2 linked regions of the Rhodohalobacter sp. SW132 genome follow. The protein of the gene in region 1 interacts with the protein of each later gene in a pairwise test. Links are inferred from orthologs where the notes say so. Each region holds a gene or a part of one and is shown on either strand. Other genes may lie near its edges. The genes, in order: DYD21_RS09820 and lpdA.

Region 1 (9,475 bases):
TATATCGAAGAATTCACCTTATCCATTGATATTCCAGCGAAAAATATTCTGTGATAATGCTGATCAATTACTGTTCAATGAAGTAAAATCCCTTTAAAACTGAATAAATGTGGAACACTGAGCTCTTAAGAAAGTTAATGACGGTAACTGAACAATTTTAAACCAACTAAATTATCAATATGATGAAGTATTTTTCATTGCTCGTTTTAGCACTTTCTTTTATTGCTTGCCAAAGCGATTCAACTCCGGAACAATCGGCATCTGACCAATCCATGCAGCAAGATCAGATGCAACAAGATCCAATGCAGCAGCAACCAACAGCTCAAACGGATGTATCAGATGAAGAACTTGAACAGTTCGCCGAGATCTCAAGCGAATTGCAGGGTGTGCAAATGGAATCTCAACAAGAGATGATAACCATTGTTGAGGATGAAGATCTCACACTCGAAGTTTACAATCAGATTGCCGAGAGCCGACACATGGGACAGTCCGATGAAGATTTAAATGTCAGTTCTGAGGACATGGAGAAATATGAGCGCGCTTCTGAAGGAATCGCTGCGGTAGAACTCGAAGTTGAAGAAGAGATGGAAGAAAGGATAGAAAACCACGACATGTCATTAGATCGATTCCGTGAGATTAACGTTGCACTGCAGCAAGATCCTGAACTTCAGCAGCGAATTCAGCAAATCATGCAAGAACAACAAGGCATGCAGCAACCTGGTATGCAACAGGAGCCCCAGGGCGACCAGTACTAAATTCTGATCTAAATGAAATCAACAAATCCCGAAAGATTCATTTCTCTCGGGATTTTTTTATGTCTTACAACCGGCTAACTAATACGAAGTTGAATCAGCTCTCCATTTTATCTGTAATGCTGTCTAATCTTTCAGTAAGCTGTTCGCCAAATACCTCAAATGGCACTTCTTTTGTAACCACATCCTTCACACCGCTTTTTTCGATGATCTCCTGGTACGTTTCGTAGCAATCAAGCGCATCAAAAAAAGCCTGCATATCTTCATGACTACATTTCTCTACATAAGCGATTTCCTCATCTGATGACGCTTCCAGCCGGAATTTACCCTTCGTATCTACCTCACCCATCCGGGTAAAAAATGCCAGTCTTTTCGGGTAACTGCTTCCCTGTCGTTTCAATCGGCAAAACACACTTTTTACCACGGCATGGCTCACCAGGTGGTCATGGAATCCGCTTACCCCATGCACCGCGTATGTGATAATTACATCCGGTTTCAGTTTATGAATATGGTCTTCTATGACCATTTCGATTTCATACGGATCCAAATGTTTTAGTTCATTATCAGGCAGATCAAGTACGGTCATCCCGGAAAGACCCAGCGTTTTTTCAACACATTGCATTTCCTTAAAACGGATCTCCCCCATCTCCTCTTTACTGACGCCCAGCCTGTGCCGCTGTTTGGTCGCCTCTCCTTTGGTAAGTGTAAGAAGATAAACTTCATGACCCTGACGAAGCTGTGCGCTCATCGCCGGTGCAGGGCCAAAGGATTCATCATCGGGATGTGGAAAAATGTAGAGTATTTTCATTTGAGGATACCTATTCAATTAGAATTACAAATTGTGGGATGGATCAATTTTTCAGGTGATTCAGATCATGTACGAACCGCCATTTATATGAAATGTCTGTCCGGATGCATGCGGAATGGAACCTTCTGCCAGGAAAGCCACGAGTTTGGCAACTTCATCCGGCTGAGTGATCTCATCAAAAGCTGACCCTGCCGTAACATGATCTTTCCCAAGGAGGTTCACGGCATCTTTCGCCATATCCGTTTCGATAAATCCGGGAGCTACAGAGTAGGCAACCACTCCCCGCTTGCTGTAATCCCGGGCGATGCTTTTTGTGAGCCCGACGAGCCCCGCTTTGGATGCAGCATAAGCCGCATATTCCTGCGTATCGCCGCGATAGGATGCGCGGGATGCAATATTGATGATCGACGCTCCAGAAGTTTGAGAATTCGGTTTCGTATGAAAGTTCAGGAACCATTTACACAACAATGCCGGAGCTTTCAGGTTGATATTCATCGTTTGGTCCCAAACCTCAAGCCAATGATCATCCGGCCCGGCGTGATCCGCATCCACAAAAATTCCGGCATTATTGATTAAAACATCGGGCTTCTCCTGATCAAGGATCTGAAGTATTTCCTCTTTTAAACGGCTTAAATCAGACAGGTCCAGGTGGATTCCTTTAAACCGGGATTGTTTCTTCAACACATCAGGGAAATCCGATTTCCGGGCAGTGCCTATAACCTTCCACCCTTTTCGGAGGCACTCCCTGGCGATTTCAAGTCCGATTCCACGTGAGCATCCGGTTAAAAAAACAGATCGATTGTGTTCTGCCATTATCTTTTTGCCGAAACATAATCAGCTATTCACCATCAAACAATTCATTTTTGTTATTCACCGGTACAATTTAAACAATGGATATAAAGCGATGGAACTCCTACTTTAGATAGTCGAAATGTAACATCACAAAAAATTGTTCTCAGGATAAAGGGTTTATTTACAACAGGTTAAATATGATTGAGAAGGCTAAAAAATATTTTACTGAAACACTTCAGCACGTATCACCGCTGTCTGTGATACCAAACGAAGTAGAATGGAAACCGGAAGAACGCACGCTATCGGTTCAAGACAAAACATTCTCTTTAAAGGATGATCAGCCGGTTTACCTGATCGGTTTTGGAAAAGCTTCCGTTTCCATGGCCATTGCAGTTGAAAAGATTTTAGGTGACCGTATTACGGATGGAATTGTTATCTCCCCAAATGAGTGGAATGAGAGAAACAGGTTCCAGGTATTCAAAGGTTCGCACCCGCTGCCGGATTACGACAGCCTCTCCTCCTCCCTCGAATTAGTACGGTTTATGCAATCGCTGCCGGATAACGCACTTGTTTTGAATCTTGTATCAGGCGGTACGTCATCGCTGTTTTGTATTCCGGCCGGAGATCTTGAAATTGAAGAGATCAACGAAATATATTCACTTTTGATAGGATCCGGCGCTTCCATCCATGAAATCAACACGGTTCGAAAAGTATTCTCACAAGTGAAGGGCGGACAAATTCTGAAATGGCTCAACCGTACCACTCTGATCGATCTGATGATATCAGATATCACGGATGATGAAATCAGCATGATTGGCAGCGGGCCCTCCGTTGCTCAGCCAATCTCGGCAACTTCTGCTTTCCAGGTTTTAAAAAAGTACGGCTTGTATCAGAAAATCCCGCACACTGCACGTCAGCTCCTCGCCGTAGAGATGGATGCGGAAGTGATTGACAAACATTACAGGAAAACGGAAGATTTCAGCCGGCATCACTCTTTTATCATCGCATCCGCAACCCAGATGGCACAAAAATGTGCCGAAATAATCAAGGCAGATGGATATGACGTACACCTGGAAAAGAGCGCGTGGTCAGGGGCGATTGAAGAGTTTGAGCATCACATCTTCACAAAAGTTAAACAGCTGAACGATCAGGATAGAAAACCTGCTGCTCTGATTACCTTTGGTGAGCCCACCGTAGAAGTGACAGGAAGCGGGCTGGGTGGTAGAAACCAGGAGCTGGCACTGCGTATGGCACTTAAATTGAGCTCCTTTGAAAATGATATCAGTTTTTTGAGTGCCGGAACCGATGGAATTGACGGACCGACAGACGCCGCTGGTGCGGTAGTGACCAACAAGACCATAAAAGAGGCAAAAAAAGAAGGTCTCGATCCCGAAGAATATCTGCGCGAAAACGATAGTTACCACTTTTTTGAAAAAGCCGGCGGTCATCTGAAGCCAGGTCCAACCGGAAACAATCTGATGGATCTGCAAATCACATTGATTGAGAATTAGGATGAAAAGAGTGTTTTAATAGTATAGCTGCCTAAAATATTATTCAGGTCGAATACATCATCTCTTTACCAACTATTGGAACAGATCTGATCACATTATCAAAATCGATGCCAACTCTGTTTTTCGCGGATTTTCGCTGAGTATATCACTGAGTTTCGCTGAATCAACCTGAATGAATAGACTACAAAAAACTATGAGAAAATTAGTTTCAGAAATTTTGATGGATAAATTTACCAGGTTCATTTACAAAATTAAGTACTCCCAGCCCTTCTGACTCATCCCGTCCCTCACTAACGCGCCCTGGCGTGACTTTTCAGAGAGGGGAGCTTCGTAATGAAACTTTTTTGCATTTAGAATTTAACAGAACCCAAATTTGTTATCGTATTTTTTCTGCAAACTGATTCCATAGGTTGTTTGATTAATTTGTAACTTTGGAAGCTGAACCAAAGAGCGAATCGCAGAGCCCCAACGAATTTCATGAAACAGTTTTCCCTGCAGCCAGACCCAAATCATCAGCCGCCCACACCCGTCGATTTTCTCAAGGGATTAAATAAGCAACAGAAAAAAGCTGTTACTCACACCAGCGGTCCTCTTTTGATTATAGCCGGTGCCGGCAGTGGAAAAACCAGGGTACTCACGTTCCGGATTGCGTACCTGCTGCAGCAGCATAAAGCTCTGCCCCAGGAGATCCTTGCATTGACGTTTACCAATAAAGCGGCTCGTGAAATGCAGAATCGTATCAAAGCATTAATCGGGGATCGGGCGAAGAAACTCTGGATGGGAACGTTTCACTCTATCTTCTCAAAAATTTTACGGTTTGAAGCGGAGAAAATCGGATTCGATTCCAATTTTTCGATTTATGATACATCGGATTCGGAATCAGCTATTAAGCTAATTCTTGGTGAACTCAACTACGATCCGCGCGAGATTCGTCCGCGTACGATTCAGCGAAAAATCAGTGATGCGAAAAATCAGCTTATCACACCAAACGCCTACAAAACGCGGTTTGTGCAAAGCACGCTTGATGATATCACTGCCCGGGTGTTTGAGGTTTATGATGTTCGTCTGCGTCAGGCCAACGCGATGGATTTCGACGATCTGCTGATCAAGCCAATTGAACTTTTTGAGCAACATCCCGATGTGCTCGACACCTACCAGGATCGTTTTAAGTACATCCTGATTGATGAGTACCAGGATACCAATCATGCGCAGTATAAAATGACGAAGATGCTCGCCAGCAAATATGAAAATATCTGTGTGGTGGGCGATGATGCCCAGAGTATCTATTCCTTTCGCGGGGCCGATATTTCCAATATCCTGAACTTTAAGAGCGATTACGAAAACGCGGAACAGGTTCCCCTGGAGCAGAATTACCGCTCAACCAAATATATTCTGCAATGCGCTGATTCGATCATTAAAAATAATGATAAACAGCTGGATAAAACGCTCTGGACAGAAAATGATGATGGAAATCCCATCACCGTCCTGGAGAATTTCGATGAACGGGATGAGGCAAATCGCGTGGTGCAGCACATTCAGAATTTAAAAATGCGTGAAGGCCACTCGAATAACGATTTCGCCATTTTGTATCGAACGAACTATCAAAGCAGGGTATTTGAAGAGGCATTTCGAAGAAAAGGTATCGCGTATCAGCTTGTTGGCGGTTTGTCATTTTATCAGCGAAAGGAAATCAAAGATGTCCTGGCGTATCTCACTCTGCTGGTCAATCCGGATGATGAACAGGCTTTACTGAGAATAATCAACGAACCGAGCCGTGGAATTGGAAAGAAAACGCTGAATGACCTGCTGAAAAAATCGAGGGATCAAAAACGATCGGTTTGGTCCATCATTCAAAATGTGGAAGGTTCTGACCTTTACAAGCCGGCTATATCAAAAATCAAGCAGTTTGTGGCGATGATTCACACGCTTCGAAATGATCTGGAAGCCGGCGCATCCCTGCTCGATACAACCAAAAAAATGCTTGAAGCAAGCGGCTATGTGAAAGCCCTGATTGAAGAAAACAGCGCAAAAGCACTCACGCGCCGAGATAATATACTGGAACTGCAAAACGCCATCTCTTATTACGAACGACATAATAAAAAACCTACGCTCAGCTCTTTTTTGCAGGAAATCAGCCTCATCACCGATTCTGATAAATATGATGAAGATAAACCTGCGGTAACCATGATGACGGTTCACGGTTCGAAGGGACTGGAATTTCCGGTGGTGTTTATAGTAGGACTTGAGGAGAATTTATTCCCAATGGGCGGGCGTGACGGTGAGGAGGCAGACTTTGAAGAGGAACGGCGCCTTTTTTATGTGGCCATTACCCGTGCTGAAGAACAACTGTTTTTCAGCTATTCAAAAATGCGGTATCGTTTCGGGGAAGAGAACCGCCAGATGCGCTCACGTTTTCTGGATGAGGTGGATCCCGGTGTGGTCCGGACTGAAACTGGTGCAACAATCCGGCAAAACAGGGAGCGTTTCAGCGCTGAAAAATCGACACCAAAAAACAATGATACCGAAGTTGAGTACGACTGGAAAGAGCCGATAAAGACCAAAAAGCCATCCAGCAGCGGCTTTGAAATTGAAACTACTTATGATAATGATCCTTTTCAGGCCGGCACTACAGTTATGCACCCGGCCTTCGGTCCCGGTAAAATTTTACAGCGAACAGGATCAGGTAAAGATTCAAAAGTTGTTGTATTTTTTAAACAGAGAGGGCAAAAAACGCTTATGTTGCGTGCCGCCCGGCTTCAGGTTTTATAATTTTTTTATAAAAGAGAAAAATATCAGCGGCTTTTCATGCTGAGTGACTAAATATTCTGCCGTTTATAGAGTTTCTATGAAACAATATTACCCGGCAGTCAGTTAATACACCGCTATTCGTAATTATTTTCTGAACAGATTAAATCGTTGAATAAAGCAGCTACATTACTTATCGCTGTCTGTTTTTTTGTGATTCCACTCACAACAGATGCACAAATTTCATACAACCCCGTGAGCATGGGATTGGGCGGCGGCGGAACGTCGTACATCACCGGTTATGATGCGCTTTTTATCAACCCGGCTAATATTCAGCTCCGGGAGAAAAATTACCGTCTTCAGTTTTCATTTGCAGAAAGCGGGGCTTATATCGATACGCCTCTGCGCATTCGCAATGCCGGTAAGAGGTTCGATACGTACACAAACCTTTTCAACCCTCCAGGCTATAGCGAATATTTGCTTTCAGATGGAGACAGAGAAACCCTTTTAAGCAGGCATTACCCTGCCGGCCGGTTAGACCGACAGTTCAGGTCAGCTACCTCGATTAACTGGTTTGGAATAAAATGGTTCAGAGATGAGCGGAGTTATGCATTCAGCGTCAGAACCCGTCAAAGCAGCCGCTTTACTGTGGGCCGCGGCTGGTATGATGTGAACCCCGTTGAAACAAATGATGGTTTTGAAATCGACCGCACGTTATCCCACAGTTTCCAGACGCTCCATGAAATTTCGTTCGGTTACAGTGAATCATTCAGCTTTTTGAGCGGGCTTTTTCCCCGCATCTCCAGGTTTAATATTGGTATCGCTCCAAAAATTGTGATATCGGGGGCGTCGTACTCCACACGTTATGCTGATTCATACACACAAAGCGACGCACAAAGCCCGTGGGTTCGGGAATCTTCCTACAGTTTTGAAAGTACCGGAACATTTAGCGAACAGGCTCAGCAGCTGGCTACCGGTTTCAATCCCGTTGTGGCTGGTGAAACTCAATTTGGCACTTCGGATCTCACACGACCTGCCGGCATCGGCGCCGCTCTTGATCTTGGCATAACCTATATCTTTACCTTCGGGGATGACCTGTCGCTAATCAGAAGAGGTGAAGAAGCCACTGAAAAATCTCTGCGCCTGAGCTTATCCGTTACCGACCTGGGGATGATCCACCACTTTGATGACCCGTTCCGGTCAGAACTCTCCACATCAACTTCAGAAACCGATGATCCGGGTTCACTTTCAAATTACTCTTATTCAGGCGCTGTTCTTCAGGATTTTCAGTTCCTCGCTGCAGATGGCATTCATCCGCTGCAGGAAGCCGGTATACAAAACAGGGGTTCCTATCAATCCATGCTGCCGACATCCATTCAATCGGGGGTTCTGTTTCAGATCAACAGGATAAAATTAATGGGTGATTTCAGCCTTGGACTCAACGATAACGCTTTCCAATCCACAAAATTCAAAAGTTTTATCGGTGCAGAAGTACGTCCTTTTTCATTTCTTCCACTTCGTGCCGGCACTCGCCTGGCTACGGAATTACCTGGCTATTATAGTTTTGGTGCAGGGCTCGAAACCACCTATTTTGATGTGAACGCTGCTGTGCAATTTCGAAGCACAGCCGCAGGGCCTACGCTTGAACCGGTCGCTGCATCAGCTGTTGCTATAAAATTTTATATTCCATAACTGCATTCTGCCCAACTGTCAGCTTCTTTTATTTATATCACAATTTGGCAGAACCCGCAGACAACTTATGACGTTATGAAGGCAAGCCTTTTTTTGGCTCTCTGTTTGCAGACACTATGAAAAATTTCCTAACGAATATTCTATATGTTTGATCAACGATTTAAAATTGAAGCTTCTTTCGACGAACAAAATGATGGGTTCGATGACTTTGAACAAGCCATCCCCCTGATGAGTGAAGAAGAAGAAAAACGTTTAACGGAATCTGAAATTCCGGATAATCTGCCCATTCTGCCTCTGAAAAATACCGTTCTTTTTCCAGGTGTTGTGGTCCCCATTACCGTAGGCCGGGATCGCTCACTGGAGTTGGTAAAAGAGGCGTACGAAAATGACAAAATCATTGGTGTGGTAGCACAGAAGGATGAATCGGTGGAAAATCCCACCAAAGATGACCTTTACAAAATGGGTACAGTCGCCCAGATTCTAAAGCTCATTAAAATGCCCGATGGTAGTAAAAGTATTGTCATTCAGGGTAAGAGCATCTTTGAAGTGCTTAAAGTCACGCAGGAACAACCATTTTTCCGTGCTGATGTAGAGGCTTTCAAACAGGAGATGGACCTCTCAGGGCTGGAGCTTGATGCTTCCATCCGATCCATTAAAGAGACGGCAAGTAAAATTGTTAATCTTTCCCCAAATATTCCTTCTGAGGCCTCGATTGCCATCAACAACATTTCGAGCCCGTCCTTTTTACTGAACTTTATCTCCTCAAATCTGCAGGTAGATCTTGCCGCAAAACAGGAGATTCTTGAAGTTAGAAAATTCTCAGACCGGCTGGAAACAGTAATGGAACACCTGAACAAGGAACTCCAGGTACTGAACTTAAGTGAAGAGATCCGCACGAAGGTGAAGTCTGACATTGATGATCAGCAGCGTGATTTTTACCTGCGCCAGCAGATGAAAGCGATCCAGGAAGCGCTCGGTGAAGATAGTGAGCAGCAGGATATCATCACTCTCAGAAAACGACTGAACGAGAAAAAGGGGCTGACCGATGATGCCAAACAAACGGTTGAAAAGGAACTTCAGCGTCTTGAAATGACGCCGAGTTCATCACCAAACTACGGTATCATTCATAGCTACGTGGAGTGGATTCTGGATCTGCCGTGGGGTGAAACATCGAA
Region 2 (9,293 bases), on another replicon or contig:
GAAATATGTGCAGAAACTGGTGCGCCTCCACCTGCGACCTATCGCTCTCGTTTCCGATGAGGTTTCAGACAGCGCCGTGCGAAGGCTGATCTATGAAGCGGGCGATGATATTGAAGATCTGATGACGCTTTGTCGGGCCGACATCACCAGTAAAAATGAGTGGCGGGTGCAAAAATACCGTAATAATTTCGACCGCGTGGAAAAGAAGATTAAAACGGTTGAAAAGAAAGACAAAATCCGGAACTGGACCAATCCAATCTCAGGAGAAGATATTATGGAGGTTTTTGATGTGAAACCCGGCCCAATCGTTGGAAAAGTGAAAGATAAAATCAAAAATGCAATATTTGACGGTGAAATACCGAATGACCGGGATGAAGCATATCAATATCTTCTGAAACTGAAAGAAGATGTCGGGGAAAAAGAGTAGGTTCATCCAACACAATTAACTGAAAGAAAACCGAAAAATTTATGGAGACATTTACAATTATCGGGCTGATGGCTGGGTTTTGTACCACCGTTGCCTTTCTTCCGCAGGTGATGAAAACATGGAAAACAAAATCTGCGAAAGATATCTCACTCGGCATGTACCTGATTTTTTGTACGGGAGTTGGGTTGTGGCTAACCTATGGAATTATGATTGGTGATTTACCGATTATTCTAACCAACGTAGTCACCCTGGTACTGGCGCTGAGCATTCTCTTTTTTAAACTGACATTCAAAGATTAGGTCTGAACGCAACTATGAGCAATAAACGCTGGATTGCTGATTCGTACGGAAAAATAAACCTGGGTCTTCATGTACTTGAAAAACTCCCGACCGGATATCACAGGATAGAAACCGGGTTTGCATTTATTGAATGGAGCGATCGCTTTGAAGTTCGTATTTCTGATGAATACGAATTAACAATAACCGGATCGGACATTCCAACTGACGGTACCAACTTGATTTCCCGGGCCTATAACGCTTTTAATACGTACGTTGGACTGAAGCGAAACTACCATTTTACCGTATCGAAGCAGATTCCCGCCGGGGCAGGATTGGGCGGCGGAAGCAGTAACGCGGCGCTGACCTTCAGGATGCTCAATAAAATGGAAGATGCCGGATTATCGGATGATGAAATTGTAGATCTTTGCAGAGATCTCGGCGCAGACATTCCATTTTTTGTATACGGAAAAACAGGTATTGGCAGCGGGATTGGTCAGGATATTGATTTTGCGGATATTCAGCCCGACGCCTGGATCGTAACGGTATTTCCCGGATTTGAAAGTTCAACGGCAGAAGCGTACCGGCACTGTGCTCCCAATCCCGACCCCGGATTTTCGCTGAAAGGCGTTCTTTTGGAAGAGCCGCTGGAAGAGTGGCAGTACTTGCTGCAGAACGACCTGGAACAGGCGGTGATACCGCAGCACGAAATGGTTGGGAACATCAAAGATCAGCTGCTCGATTTTGGTGCAGATTATGCAGCCATGAGCGGTAGCGGTTCTACAGTTTTTGGCATTTTTGACCAAGATTTTGTTGCAATTAATGCCTATGAATCGTTTCATGAACTGGGTTTGGCGAGTAAACTGACCCGCCCTAAGTTTCAGCCCGATTATGGAATTTATGTTAAAGAGTAGCCAAAAACCTGCAGGCCGGTATAAGCCTGTTTATTAATTGGATGGCAGATAAAGTTTAAAAGAATACATCACACAAACCGAATAGTTTTAGGATTTTCAAATTATGGCAAAAAAAACGAAGAGTAACATACGTAGCGGAATGGATGCGGATTCTTTCAGAGAAGATATCAAGCAGCATCTGAGGTACACACTGGCCAAAGACGAATTTTCAACGACAGGATGGGATAATTATCGGAGCGTGGTGCTCAGCGTGATGGACCGTCTGCACGACCGATGGATTGAAACTCAGCAGAGCTACTACAAACAGGATAAAAAAAGGGTTTATTACCTTTCCATGGAGTACCTGATCGGCCGGCTTCTGGATAACATGCTGGTGAACCTGGGTATGCAGGATGAAGCTGCCGAGGCAATGGAAGAGATGGGCCTCGATTATGATAAGGTCCGTAATGCTGAATGGGATGCGGGTCTCGGAAATGGCGGCCTGGGAAGGCTGGCGGCCTGTTTCCTGGATTCGATGGCAACGCTCGGCATTCCAGCTATCGGCTACGGAATTCGATACGACTACGGGATTTTTTATCAGTCGATCGAGAATGGATTCCAGATTGAAAAGCCTGACCTTTGGCTGCAATACGGAAATCCGTGGGATGTTGTCCGCCCAAAAATTCAGTATACCGTTCCTTTCTATGGCGATTCGGTAGCTTATCAGAACGAAAACGGGAATGTTCGATTCAAACTTGAGAATACGCACCCCGTGAAAGCTGTGGCTTACGATACGCCCGTTCCAGGCTTTAAAAACAATGTGGTGAATAACCTGCGCCTCTGGAAAGCGGAATCATCCTCATCAATCGACCTGAAGAGCTTTAACCAGGGTCAGTATATCGATGCTGTCCGGGATACACAGCTGAATGAAAATATTTCGAGGGTGCTCTACCCGAACGATAAAATGTTTGTGGGGCAGGAGCTCCGGCTGAAGCAGGAGTTTTTCCTGGTTTCCGCTTCTATGAATGATATCCTCCGCCGGTTCAAAAAAACGGAAGATGACTGGACGAAACTTCCTGAAAAGGTTGCCATTCAGTGTAACGATACCCATCCAAACCTGGCAATCCCGGAATTGATGCGCATTCTGATTGATGAAGAGGGCCTCGACTGGGATAAAGCGTGGGATATCACCGTAAAAACCATGGCGTACACTAATCACACGCTCATGCCCGAAGCGCTTGAGAAATGGCCCGTATCACTGATGAGAAATCTCCTGCCGCGTCACCTTCAAATTATTTATGAGATCAACCGAAGATTTTTGCAGAAAGTAAGTGCCGATATTGGTGATGACCGCGGCAAGATCAGCCGGCTCTCTATCGTGGGCGAAGGCGAGGATCCTGTGGTGCACATGGCATCACTTGGAATCGTCGGATCACACAAAATTAACGGTGTGGCCGCCCTACACAGTGACCTGATTAAGAAAACACTCTTCCGGGATTTTCACGATATCTACCCGGAACGGTTTACAAACAAGACGAACGGAATTACACCCCGGCGCTGGTTGCGGCAGTGTAACCGTGAACTGGCCGATCTGATTACTGGTGAAATCGGCGAGGGTTGGGTAACCGATCTCGATCAGCTTAAAAAAATCGAGAAGTTTGCAGATGACAAATCGTTCATGAAAAAGTTTGTTCAGATTAAACAGAACAACAAGCAGCGTATGGCCGATTACATCGAAGATAAGCGGGATGTGAAAATCAATACGGAATCCATGTTCGATATCCAGATTAAGCGGATTCACGAATACAAACGTCAGCTTATGCTTACGCTCTATGCGATCACACAGTACAACCGGATAAAGGAAAATTCCGATGGAGATTTCGTTCCGCGGACCATTTTGGTGGCTGGAAAAGCTGCTCCCGGGTATACGCTCGCTAAGTTGTTTATCAAGCTTATGAACGATGTTGGAGAGAAGATCAACAACGATCCTGATGTGGGCGATAAACTCAAATTTCTCTTTCTGGAGAACTACAGCGTAACACTGGCCGAGAAAATGATTCCTGCCGCAAACCTTTCGGAGCAGATTTCAACGGCCGGGAAGGAAGCATCCGGAACCGGGAATATGAAATTTGCCCTCAACGGAGCGCTCACAATCGGTACACTCGATGGCGCCAATGTTGAAATTAAAGAAGAGGTGGGCGATGAAAACATCTTTATTTTCGGAAATACCGTGGATGATGTAGACACTCTCCGCCGCGAAGGGTATAACCCGTGGGATTATTACAACTCCAACTCCGAACTGAAGAAAGCGATTGACCAGATTCGCGATGGATTCTTTAATTCCGATAAAGAACTTTTCCAGCCGATCATTGAGTCTCTGCTCGAAAAAGGGGATTACTTCCTGGTTCTGGCAGATTTCGAAGCGTATGTTAAGGAGCAGGGGGAAGTGGATGAACTCTTTAAAGATCAGAAAGAGTGGAACCGCAAAGCACTGCTTAACACGGCACGTGTTGGTAAATTTTCATCCGACAGAACCATCCGCGATTATGCTGAAGAGATCTGGGATGTGAAAGTTGATCGATAATTGGCACAAAACGTGCGGTGACTTTTCACTGAACAATAGCAGAATTATCTCCGGTCATCACGGCCGGAGTTTTTTAATATCAGACCATGGAATTGAATGAATTTCTGACGGCGTTGCAGGATTTCCTGAATATGCGCCTATTTGAGCTGCAGGAAACGCCGGTCACCATTATGTCGATGGTGATATTCCTGGTATTTCTGATATTTTTTCTGTTCCTGGGAGCATTCGTCAGAAAAGTACTGCACGGCAAAGTGCTCGATCGGTTTGAGATCGATCCGGGCCTTCAATATACGCTGGCCAGGGTTTCACAATACCTGATCGTTACCATTGGTGTGCTGATCTCTTTCCAGTTCGTTGGGATTGATCTGACCGGCCTCGCCGTTATTTTCGGGCTTCTGTCTGTGGGTATCGGTTTTGGCCTGCAAAATATCACGGCAAACTTTATTTCTGGTTTGATTGTGATGTTTGAGCGGCCGATCAGTGTTGGAGATCGTGTGGATGTTGCAGGAATTGAAGGTGATGTAACGGAGATCAACATTCGATCAACAAAAATCCGCACGCTCAATAATGTGTCGATTATCGTGCCGAATACGGAGTTTGTATCGAATAACGTAATCAACTACTCCCACGGCGAGCCTACTTTCAGGCTCGATATCAACGTGGGTGTATCATATTCGTCTGATCTGGAAATTGTTTTGAAAGCGCTGAATGAGGTAGCTGAGGAACATCCGCGGGTGATGAAAATCCCCGCGCACCAGGTGCATCTGATTGAATTTGGAGATTCTTCCTGGGATATGCAGCTTCGGGCCTGGATCTCGAATGTGAAAGACCGGTATATTTTAAGGAACGAGCTTCACCAGGCGATTGTGAAAAAGTTTGATGAACTGGATATCGAAATTCCATTTCCCCAGCGCGATCTTCATGTACGATCGTCCGTAGCCCTTCCGGTGGACTCAAAAAAGCGGGACGAGCATCCGCAGAAGGGAGCCAAATAAACGGTTGTTCTAATCACCCTGCAGATTTACTTATCTGATGTAAATCTCTTATTTTGAAAGACTAAATCAGAAAATCACGCAGACAAACAGCAACGAATGTCTGCCAATCGTAAACCAACTATTATAAATCACCGAACCGATGGCTAAAGAATTTGACGTTTGTGTAATTGGAACCGGGCCCGGCGGCTATGTAGCAGCAATACGCGCCTCCCAGCTTGGATTTAAAACCGCTGTTGTAGAGAAACGATCACTGGGCGGCGTTTGCCTCAATATTGGCTGTATTCCCACCAAAGCACTGCTGCGATCCGCTGAGGTTTTTGAATCGATCACCCACGCCTCCGACTACGGTGTGGATGTGAAAGATTTTTCAGTGAATTTTGATGGAATGATCAAAAGAAGCCGAAAAGTTGCCGACAAGATGAGTAAAGGCGTTCAGTTTCTTATGAAGGCGAACAACATCGAAGTTCTGAGAGGAACCGGCGTGTTTAAATCAGCCAAAGAACTTGCGGTGCAGGATGATAAAGGAAAAGAGAATGAGACGATAAAAGCAAAACATTTTATTATCGCAACCGGAGCCCGGCCGCGGCAGCTTCCAAACCTGGAGATTGACGGTAAGCTGATCATCGATTCAGAAAAAGCGATGCAGCTCGAAAAACAGCCGAAGAAATTACTGGTTATCGGTGCCGGTGCCATCGGAGTTGAGTTTGCCTATTTCTATAACTCTATCGGCACGGAAGTAACGCTTGTAGAGCTGCAGAAAACACTTGTACCTGTAGAAGACCAGGATGTTGGCAAAGAGCTGGGCAAGATTTACAAGAAAAAAGGTGTGAATATCTTTACCGAAAGCACTGTTGAGAAAGTTGAGAAGAAAGGGAAAGGAGCGAAGGTTACGATTAAGACTAAAAATGGCAAAGAAGAGATCGAAGTGGATGTTGTTCTCTCAGCCGTAGGAGTTACCGGAAATGTGGAGGATATCGGGCTGGAAGAAGCCGGTGTTGAGCACGAGAAAGGTGCTATTAAAGTTGATAAATCCACTTACAAAACTTCTGCAGATAATATTTACGCAATTGGCGATGTAATCGGTGCGCCGTGGCTGGCACACAAAGCATCACATGAAGCGACTGTTCTTGTTGAACAGCTTGCTGGTGAAAACCCGCACCCGATTAAGTATGATAACATTCCTGGTTGTACCTATTGTGAGCCGCAAGTCGCATCTGTTGGATATACTGAACAACAGGCAAAAGACGAGGGATACGATATTATGGTTGGAAAATTTCCATTTTCAGCCAGCGGTAAAGCTGCAGGCCTTGGCCATGAAGAAGGCTTTGTGAAAGTCGTTTTTGATAAGAAGTATGGCGAATGGCTTGGCTGCCACATGATCGGTTCACACGTTACAGAACTGATCGCAGAAGCAGTGGTTGCGCGGGATCTCGAGACCACCGGGCACGAAATCATTAGCGCAGTGCATCCTCACCCCACGATGAGCGAAGCGGTAATGGAAGCTGTAGCTGAAGCGTATGGCGAAGGAGTACATCTTGGTTCAAAGCCGAAGAAGAAATAATCAACCGATTTACATAGCGGATGAATTGTGAAAAAAGGCGGGTGAAAACCTGCCTTTTTTGTGTCCGGCTGCATTGAAATTCTATAAAATTGAGAGGGCAATCAAACCACTCATCCCCCTTAATAAAGAAGCTGTGCTCTCACAATGGAAAATCAATCCACCTCTTTTTTTACAGATTCTCGCTGATAAGTCCTGAATAAAAAGAATACTATCTGCTACAATCAGAGAAACTTTGCGCGAATAAATATATGGCAGAAATACACTTCATCCATTCTCGTTAGCAGACTCAACGTTTTAGATTGTAGTGCACTGGCTAATATTATAAAATGTATATTGCCATATTAAAAAACGGCTGCAAGATTCTATTCTGCACTTTTTTTATCTGATGATAAAGCGCTTTTCCAATTCTATCCTGCACCAAAAAACATATCTCCTTCATAATTTTATTATAGCTTTCTAATAAAGAAAACACCGAGATAAAAGGAGACGGTGACGGGAGGTTAACTATGAAAAAAGAAACAAAAAATAACGAAATCAGATTCACTAATCAGAGAAGACCGGAAGTAGATCTCCGGAGGTATTACACGATTTTTTTACAAATTGGATTGATACTTTCGTTAGCGATTTTGATTGGACTCACAAAAATTACGATCAAGCCATCAGGCCAGCAGGATATTGTTTTTCACGAGCAGGAAATTATTGAGATGGAGGAGATTATACAGACCCGGCAGCAGGAGAGGGTACCACCCCCACCGCGGCCGCCGGTTCCGGTTGCAGTGCCCAACGATGTGATTATTGATGATGTGGAAATCATGATCGATTCAGAGCTGAATCTCTTTAGTGACGGACATCTACCACCACCACCGCCCCCACAACGTGAAGATGCGGATGAACCGGAAGAGGATTTCTTCGTTTTCGTCGAGGATATGCCGCAGCTGAAAGGCGGTGTTTCCGCACTGCAGCAGGAAGTCCGCTATCCCGAACTTGCAGCTCGTGCGAACATTCAGGGGCGGGTCATTGTGCAGTTTATCATCAACGAGAAGGGTGAAGTAGAAAACCCCCAGGTCATTCGGGGAATCGGAGGAGGTTGTGATGAAGAAGCCCTTCGGGTTATAAGAAATGCGCAATTTACGCCGGGGATGCAGCGCGGCCGACCGGTTCGGGTTCAATATACCATGCCGATTACCTTTACACTTCGCTGATAAATACCTGGCAATCAGCCCGGTAAGATCGTTCACCTTTAACACTGCCCGTTGAGCTTTGACGGGCAGTGTGCGTATGGGCATTATGCTTCCTTTTCCTTATCTTCAGGCATGAGTAAATCGGTAGAAATATTCGATATCGGCAGAATACCATATCGTGAAGCCTGGGATCTGCAGCGCCGCCTGCAAAAGCAACTGATCGATCAAAAACTACGGTTCAGAGCTGCACCTGAGGAGGGAAAACCAGTCTCCGATTCCCTTCTGTTTGTAGAACACCCCCACGTGTACACGCTTGGGAAAAGCGGCGATGCGGGCCACCTATTGAAAAGTGCCGCTGAACTGAATGAGATTGAAGCAGAATTTATAGAAAACGACCGGGGCGGAGATATTACCTATCACGGACCGGGACAGATTGTCGGCTACCCGATTTTGGACCTGGACAGACATTTTACGGATGTGCACAAATATCTGCGCTACCTGGAAGAGGTTATCATAAAAACCTGCAGTGATTTTGGTATTAAAGCGGGAAGAATTGATGGTTTGACCGGAGTGTGGGTAGGTCAGCAAAAAATTTGTGCAATGGGAATTCGTTGCTCGCGCTGGGTTACCATGCATGGTTTCGCTCTGAATGTATCCACGGATCTTAGTTACTTTGATCACATCGTACCGTGCGGCATATCAGACAAGAAAGTTTCCGGGTTATCCGAGTTAGCCGGTCGGTCGTTGGATATAACCGAAGTAAAAGAGCGAATTGCAGTTCACTTTGCCAATCAATTTGGTGCACATGCCGTTTCCGGAAAGACACTCTCCGATCTCAAACAGAAACTATCAGGTTCGGTGGCTGTAAGCGGGTAATATGTTCAACTCGGATAATCAGTCGGCACGGTTGGGTAACACCTTTCCAAAATTCACACTATCTTCAGGTAGAAAGAATATCATTCTGATCAAATTTTAAAAGAAGCGTAATGATTAAAGAATTAAACGTATTAGAAGATTCCACACCCGGGCAGAGACGTCCGGACTGGCTCCGTGTAAAACTTCCATCCGGAGAGAAGTTTAAAGAAGTTTCCGATACCATCAGGAAGAACAATCTGAATACCGTTTGTTCTGAGGCCCGCTGCCCGAATATGGGCGAATGCTGGGGTGCCGGAACGGCTACGTTTATGATTCTGGGTGATATATGCACCCGTTCGTGCGCTTTCTGTGCCATTAAAACCGGGCGTCCGGTGCAGGGTCTCGACTGGGATGAGCCGCGGCGTGTGGCTGATGCCGCATCAAAAATGAAACTGAAACATGTGGTGCTTACCTCTGTAAACCGCGATGAGAGAAAAGATGGCGGTGCACCGATATTTGCAG

The links.
Region 2: the proteins of DYD21_RS09820 (region 1) and lpdA interact in binary tests that used the Escherichia coli proteins (3 or more experiments, as listed by UniProt). The link is inferred for Rhodohalobacter sp. SW132 from one-to-one orthologs.

What each region holds. Positions count from the first base shown.
Region 1 is NZ_QUOK01000004.1:171,776-181,250, forward strand. Bases 3,979-6,986 are described here. They hold DYD21_RS09820 (ATP-dependent helicase), read left to right. Parts: upstream 3,979-4,340; coding sequence 4,341-6,632; downstream 6,633-6,986. Other genes in these bases: DYD21_RS09825 (DUF5723 family protein), read left to right, coding at 6,780-6,986. In the rest of the region: DYD21_RS09800 (DUF4168 domain-containing protein), read left to right, coding at 183-755; DYD21_RS09805 (PIG-L deacetylase family protein), read right to left, coding at 850-1,560; DYD21_RS09810 (SDR family NAD(P)-dependent oxidoreductase), read right to left, coding at 1,621-2,373; DYD21_RS09815 (glycerate kinase), read left to right, coding at 2,550-3,863; more of DYD21_RS09825, read left to right, coding at 6,987-8,300; lon (endopeptidase La), read left to right, coding at 8,445-9,475. UniProt on the Escherichia coli protein: A helicase with DNA-dependent ATPase activity. Unwinds DNA duplexes with 3'-5' polarity. Translocates on single-stranded DNA with 3'-5' polarity. Initiates unwinding more efficiently from a nicked substrate than double-stranded DNA.
Region 2 is NZ_QUOK01000001.1:496,253-505,545, reverse strand. What follows is about bases 4,699-7,524. They hold lpdA (dihydrolipoyl dehydrogenase), read left to right. Parts: upstream 4,699-5,313; coding sequence 5,314-6,735; downstream 6,736-7,524. Other genes in these bases: DYD21_RS02165 (energy transducer TonB), read left to right, coding at 7,242-7,524; DYD21_RS02175 (mechanosensitive ion channel family protein), read left to right, coding at 4,699-5,174. Also shown: DYD21_RS02195 (CCA tRNA nucleotidyltransferase), read left to right, coding at 1-427; DYD21_RS02190 (SemiSWEET transporter), read left to right, coding at 469-726; ispE (4-(cytidine 5'-diphospho)-2-C-methyl-D-erythritol kinase), read left to right, coding at 741-1,616; DYD21_RS02180 (glycogen/starch/alpha-glucan phosphorylase), read left to right, coding at 1,720-4,179; more of DYD21_RS02175, read left to right, coding at 4,266-4,698; more of DYD21_RS02165, read left to right, coding at 7,525-7,937; lipoyl(octanoyl) transferase LipB, read left to right, coding at 8,049-8,792; lipA (lipoyl synthase), read left to right, coding at 8,903-9,293. UniProt on the Escherichia coli protein: Lipoamide dehydrogenase is a component of the glycine cleavage system as well as of the alpha-ketoacid dehydrogenase complexes.